One region of the Janthinobacterium pasteuri genome, then DNA from elsewhere that is predicted to be linked to it. Evidence: predicted binding sites of a transcription regulator. Region 1 holds the regulator's gene; the other holds the start of a gene.

Region 1 (3,410 bases):
CTTACAATTTGACTTCCATTACGTCTCACGTGACTGGCGAAAAGTCGGGCGATCTCCCTGAATGGCGATCGGCAAACCGGCGAAAGGTGGGCACCCACCGGGAAACGTGAGATTTTTCATCAGCCGTTCGCCTGGGTAGCCACTATGGAAAAGCACGAAGAGGCTGCCTGTCCAATGTTGTTATTCACTTAACGCCGGCTCCCCTCATTCGATCCAACCTGCCAGTACAAGCACCCTTATCTTTGGAGTTTTTACATGTTCGCAAAAGATCACACCCTCGCCAACGTCGATCCTGAATTGTTCGCCGTCATTCAAAAAGAAAACGTGCGCCAGCACGATCACATCGAGCTGATCGCGTCGGAAAACTATACGTCGCCAGCCGTCATGGAAGCGCAAGGTTCGCAGCTGACGAACAAGTATGCCGAAGGCTATCCGGGCAAGCGCTACTACGGCGGCTGCGAATTCGTCGACATCGCCGAGCAACTGGCCATCGACCGCGTGAAAAAACTCTTCGGCGCCGAATGCGCGAACGTGCAGCCGAACTCTGGCTCGCAGGCGAACCAGGGCGTGTTCTTTGCCATGCTGAAACCGGGCGACCTGATCATGGGTATGTCGCTGGCCGAAGGCGGTCACCTGACCCACGGCATGCCACTGAATATGTCCGGCAAGTGGTTCGACGTGGTGTCGTACGGCTTGACGGCGGAAGAAGACATCGATTACGAGGCGATGGAACGCCTGGCGCGCGAACGCAAGCCGAAACTGATCATCGCCGGCGCGTCGGCCTTCTCGAAAAAGATCGACTTCGAACGCTTCGGCAAGATCGCCAAGGAAGTGGGTGCCTACTTCATGGTCGACATGGCCCACTACGCCGGCCTGATCGCCGCCGGCCTGTACCCGAACCCGGTGCCGTTCGCCGACTTCGTCACCTCGACCACGCACAAATCGTTGCGCGGCCCGCGTGGCGGCATCATCCTGATGAAGGCTGAACACGAAAAAGCCATCAACTCGGCCATCTTCCCTGGCATCCAGGGCGGCCCGCTGATGCACGTGATCGCCGGCAAGGCCGTCGCCTTCAAGGAAGCGCTGAGCCCTGACTTCGTCGAATACCAGAAGCAAGTGATCAAGAACGCCGACGTGCTGGCGAAAACCCTGATCAAGCGCGGCCTGCGCATCGTGTCCGGCGGCACCGAGTCGCACGTCATGCTGGTCGACCTGCGCGCCAAGAACCTGACAGGCAAGGAAGCCGAAGCCATCCTCGGTTCCGCGCATATCACCTGCAACAAGAACGGCATCCCGAACGACCCGCAAAAACCCTTCGTTACCTCGGGCATCCGCCTGGGCAGCCCGGCGATGACGACGCGCGGCTTCAAGGAAGCGCAAGCGGAAGAAGTGGGCAACCTGATCGCCGACGTGCTGGACAATCCGCATGACGCCGCCACCATCGAGCGCGTGAAAGCGGCCGTGAAAGTGCTGGCCGACGCGCACCCTGTGTACGCCTCATAATTATTTGTCCAGAATGTGTCATACAGAGTAAGATTCTGTCTGACACATTCCAGTCGTGCCCCAGGGCGCCCGGAGTGATTCGGGCGCCCTTTGTACAAGGGCGGCGATTTTCCGTCATTAACTACTATAAAGTTGTCTTCGCCCCATGAAATGTCCATTTTGCCAGCACGGCGATACCCAGGTTCTCGATACGCGCGTATCGGAGGAAGGGGATGCCATTCGGCGCCGCCGCCGCTGCGGCAAATGCGACAAGCGTTTTACCACTTACGAACGTATTGAACTTATCATGCCGGCCGTCGTCAAAAAGAATGGCAGCCGGACGGAGTTCGCTGCGGATAAGTTGCGCGGCAGTTTGATGCTGGCCTTGCGCAAGCGTCCCGTCGCGGCCGCCTCCGTGGATACGGCCATTGCGTCCATCCAGGAAAAACTGCTGACCAGCGGTTTGCGCGAAGTCGATTCCGGCTATATCGGCGAACTGGTCATGCAGGAACTCAAGCGCCTGGACAAGATCGCCTACATCCGCTTCGCCTCCGTGTACAAGAATTTCGAAGACCTGGCCGAGTTCCAGGATGCGATTGCCGAAGTGGGGCAGGCGCGCAGCAAGCCCTGACGTTCACCTTCTTGTTCACCTGATTGAAAATGGGGCCGGTTCTGCGCCCCGTGTTCATCACGCCAGCGTTCGCCTGGCAAGCCGCCTGATCAATCCAGGCGCTTTTTTTTTCATTTTATCGCCGTGCTGTTTGCGCTAGCGCAGACCCGGCTTTTTGCGCGCGCCTATCGTGTACCTGGGCCGCCTGTTCTTGCGACTCTGTCTGCGGAAGGGAGGAGCGCATGCGCAATGGCGGTCGCGAGATGTTTCCTGCGGGCGGCAGCAGCCTCGTCGAGGTGCTCGTGTCCCTGCTGCTGTTGGCGCTGGGCCTGCTGGGTGCCGGCATCCTGCAACTGAGCTCCCTGCGCGCGCGCCATGAGTCGGCACTGTTGTCGACGGGCGTGCAACTGGCCGCCGGCATGGCTGAACGCATGCGCGCGAACAGCGTGCTCATGCGCGGTCTCGATGCGGGTAATCCCTACCTGAACGTAGCCTACGAGGCGGCGGACGGCGCCGAGCCTGTCGGCGGCGCTCCGGACTGTTTCGGCGCTGCCGCCTGCAGCGCGGCCGAACTGGCGCAATTCGACATCGCCGAATGGAAGCACAGGCTGCATGCGGCCTTGCCTGGCGCGCGTCTGCAAATCTGCCGCGATGCTCCCGCGTGGGACGCCGCCGCTCAAGGCTTGCACTGGGCGTGCAGCGGCGGCAAGGGCGCGCCCATCGTTATCAAGCTGGGCTGGCGCGCCCGTCTGCCCGATGGATCACCCGCCGTGAATGCGGCAAACGAGTCGCTGCCCAGGCTGGCATTCCAGCTGGGGGGAGGCGGCGCATGAACGGCATGCACGTTCGCGGGCGCCGGCATCGGGGCATGAGCCTGGTCGAATTGCTGGTGGCCCTGTCGCTGGGCGCGCTGCTGATGCTGGCCGCCAGCACCGTGCTGCTGGCGGCCAGCGGCAGCTATGGCGACCAGTCCGCCAATGCGCGGCTGGACGACAATGGCCGTTATGCGCTCGACACCATTGCCCGCGCCGTGCGCCAGACGGCGTATGTGAACTGGGATAGCAGCGCCGCGCCCGTCGCCCATGCGGATGACGACAGCGCGAATGTCGCCGGGCTCGATGCGCGCAGCCTGGGCAAGAACAGCGAGGGCATCAGCGGCGCGCTGCCCGGCGCCCTGCATGGCAGCGATGTGCTGGCCCTGCGCTATTACGGCGCTGGCAAGGAAGAGGGCGGCGACGGTTCCGTGCTCAATTGCGCCGGCTTCGGCGTGGGCGCCGCACAAACGGAGGCGCAGCGGGGCTGGAGCATTTTTTATGTG
Region 2 (3,410 bases), on a different contig from region 1:
CCGTGTTCAGCGTGATTTCCGTGCACAGGTTCGAGCTGTGAACGACGCCGACGTGCGACTGCGGGCTGCGGATGTTGCAAGGATCCTTGAACGTGATCCACGGGTGGCCCGTTTCAAACAGCATCGACAGCATCTTGCGCCACAGGTCCAGCGCGGCGATCTTTTTGTACGAGCGGATTTCGCCGGCGGCTGCCTTGGCTTCGTAGCCCAGGTAAGCCTTTTCAAAGGCTTTGCCGACCAGGTCGTGCAAGTCTGGCGTTTCGGATGGCGAGAACAGGGTCCACTCGCCTTTTTCCATGACACGCTTCATGAACATGTCGGGAATCCAGTTCGCCGTGTTCATGTCGTGCGTGCGGCGGCGGTCGTCGCCCGTGTTCTTGCGCAGGTCGAGGAATTCCTCGATGTCCATGTGCCAGGTTTCCAGGTAGGCGCAGACGGCGCCCTTGCGCTTGCCGCCCTGGTTGACTGCTACGGCCGTGTCGTTGACCACTTTCAGGAACGGCACCACACCTTGCGACTTGCCGTTGGTGCCTTTGATGTGGGCGCCCAGGGCGCGCACTGGCGTCCAGTCGTTGCCCAGGCCGCCGGCGTACTTGGCCAGCAGCGCATTGTCCTTGATGGCGTCGTAAATGCCTTCCAGGTCATCCGAGACGGTGCTCAGGTAGCACGACGACAGCTGCGAGCGCAGGGTGCCCGAGTTGAACAGTGTCGGGGTCGAGCTCATGAAGTCGAACGAGGACAGCAGATTGTAGAACTCGATGGCGCGCGCTTCGCGGTCCGCTTCGTTCAGCGACAGGCCCATGGCCACGCGCATGTAGAACGCTTGCGGCATTTCGATGCGCACGTCCTGGATGTGCAGGAAGTAGCGGTCATACAGGGTTTGCAGGCCGATGTAGCCAAATTGCAAGTCGCGGTCGGCAACGATGGCCTTGGCCAGGCGTTCCAGGTCGAAGCTGGCGAGTACCGGGTTCAGCAGGTCGTTGGCGATGCCCTTGGCGACATATTGCGGGAAATACGTCAGGTACTCGGCAGCAGCAGCCGCTTGCGGCACTTCCTTGCCGAACACTTCCTTGCGCACCGTGTGCAGCAGGATGCGGGCCGTGACCTGGCTGTAGGCCGGATCTTTTTCCATCAGCGCGCGCGCCGCCAGGATGGCCGACTTGTGCAGCTCTTCGACGGGCACGCCGTCGTACAGGTTCTTCACCGTTTCAGCCAGGATGGCGTCGGCATCGACATGCTTTTCCAGGCCGGCGCAAGCCGCATTGATCAGGTCGCGCACTTCCTGCATGTTCAGCAGGCGGCGCACGCCGTTATCAAGCACGTTCAGCTGGGGCGCTGCGACTTGCGCGGAGGCGCCTTGCGCTTCCTTCTGCAGGCGGCGCTCTTCCATGTGCTTGGCACGGTACAGCACGTAGGCACGCGCCACGTCGTGCTCGCCCGAACGCATCAGCGACAGTTCCACCTGGTCTTGCACGTCTTCGATATGGAAGGTGCCGCCACCCGGATGGCGGCGCACCAGCGCGGCGACGACGCCGTCGGTCAGTTGTTCCACCAGTTCACGGATGCGTGCCGAGGCAGCGCCCTGGCCGCCGTTAACGGCCAAAAACGCCTTGGTCATGGCGATAGCGATCTTCGAAGGCTCAAATGCCACCACCGCGCCGTTACGGCGGATGATGCGATAGTCGCCCAATGCCGCGCCCGTGCTCGCCACGCTATTGGCCGCGCCTGGCGCTGGCGATACTGGCGTTGGATGGATGGAAATATCTTGTGGTGATTGCATTGAAGCTCCCGTTGTCAGCTAAAGTCAGCCTGCAGTTTTGCTGCCGCGTGTGTTGTTGAATAGAACGCCCGATGGTCAGGGTTTCTTCAGGTATTTGTTGCTAAATAGTAAATTACTCACAGCCAAAAATCATCCGGCCAACCTGTACAGCCCGGCTGGCGCGAAACACGATCAAGGGTGATGAAACGCCAGTTCCCGTTGCCATATCAACAAACAGGGTAGCTTTGGTAATAATTCTGAAAACGTCTGTGATGGCACTACATATAGTCTTTAAATCCAAGTTGTGCACTAATTGTAGTGCCCATCGAAAGGCGATGCAATAGTTTTCCGGCATCCGTCAGCGTAATTTTTTGTATTTTCATATACGATTTCGGTTGACTTTTCAGGGCATGGATGGAAAGCCCAATCCCCGCGTAGTAAGCGCTAACGCAGGCCGCCTGCGCACAGTTTCCAACCAGCATTCTTGATAAAAATGCCAGTCAAAAAACGGTCCCGGATCCGTCTTCCTTCCCGCTGCAATATGCTCGTGGCCACGCACCTGGGACAAGCCATAGCGCGCCACCAGCGCCGCCGTCAGCGCCGCCAGCACGCGGTACTGCTGCGGCTGGAAGGGGACAAAGTCCGTGCCTTCCATTTCGATACCGATGGAATAGCCATTGCACTGCGGGCGTCCTTCGAATGTGGACGCGCCAGCATGCCAGGCACGTTGATCAGCAGAAACATATTGCAACAGCGCACCATCGCGCCGCACAAAAAAGTGCGCCGACACCTGCAAGCCCCGCAGGTCGGCGAAAGAAGGATCGGCATTATAATCTAACCGGCCGGTAAACAAGTCCGACACATGCGGTCCGCCAAAGTGGCCGCCCGGCAAGCTGATGTTATGGATCACCAGCAAGTCGACTTGCGCACCGTCCGGGCGCGCATCCTGGTACGGCGAGTCATAGCGCAGCGCGCCATCGCACCAGCCGTCTTCATCTATCGCCCATGCTGTCATCAAAGTAGCGCTTCCTGTATCGTCAATTTCTGCATCCGGTAACGCAGCTGGCGCACGCTCAGCCCCAGCTGGCGCGCCGCCCGTGCGCGGTGATAGCACGCCTGCACCAGCGCCTGCATGATCATGTCGCGCTCGGCCTGGCGCAAATACATGTCCAGCGGCAAGACCGGGGCAACGCTGCAAAGCGCCATGCCGGGCAAGCACAGTTGCCGCTCCGGCACGACCGGCGGCGGCGCTGCCCGCAGCGCGGTGATGCCGGCAACGGACGGCAAGGCCAGCCCGTCGAGCGCGATCACGCCGCCATCGGCAAAGGCCAGTGCCCGTTCCAGCATATTTTCCAGTTCGCGCACATTGCCGGGAAACGCATACGCAGCGAGGGCCGCCAGCACCGGCGGCGCCAGGCTCACGGCCTGGCCTGGTGCCAGACGCGCCAGGATTACCTCACATAATACCTGCAGATCGCCGTGCCGCTCACGCAGCGGCGGCAGCGCCAGCTCGATGACATTGAGGCGGTAAAACAGATCCTGGCGAAACGTGCCGGCGGCCACGCCGCGCGCCAGGCCATGCTGGCTGGCGCACAGGATGCGCACGTCAACGGCTTCGTCGCTACTGCCGCCCAGCTTGCGCACGCGGCGC

The links. Region 1 encodes NrdR, which represses ribonucleotide reductase genes. Its sites were predicted from a motif close to CACNANATNTNGTG; they were not measured.
Region 2: ACQ4WN_RS01615 (ribonucleoside-diphosphate reductase subunit alpha) is a predicted target of NrdR. The motif match lies at 2,036-2,049, and genes of this name have one in related genera.

Annotation. Positions count from the first base shown of each region.
Region 1 covers NZ_JBNYXS010000022.1:13,894-17,303, forward strand. The annotation lists ZMP/ZTP riboswitch at 20-144, shown strand; gene glyA (serine hydroxymethyltransferase) at 256-1,503, shown strand; gene nrdR (transcriptional regulator NrdR) at 1,649-2,113, shown strand; gene pilV (type IV pilus modification protein PilV) at 2,335-2,925, shown strand; gene ACQ4WN_RS20165 (PilW family protein) at 2,922-3,410, shown strand, end outside.
Region 2 covers NZ_JBNYXS010000001.1:355,646-359,055, forward strand. The annotation lists gene ACQ4WN_RS01615 (ribonucleoside-diphosphate reductase subunit alpha) at 1-1,780, opposite strand, end outside; gene ampD (1,6-anhydro-N-acetylmuramyl-L-alanine amidase AmpD) at 2,163-2,774, opposite strand; gene ACQ4WN_RS01625 (sigma 54-interacting transcriptional regulator) at 2,774-3,410, opposite strand, start outside.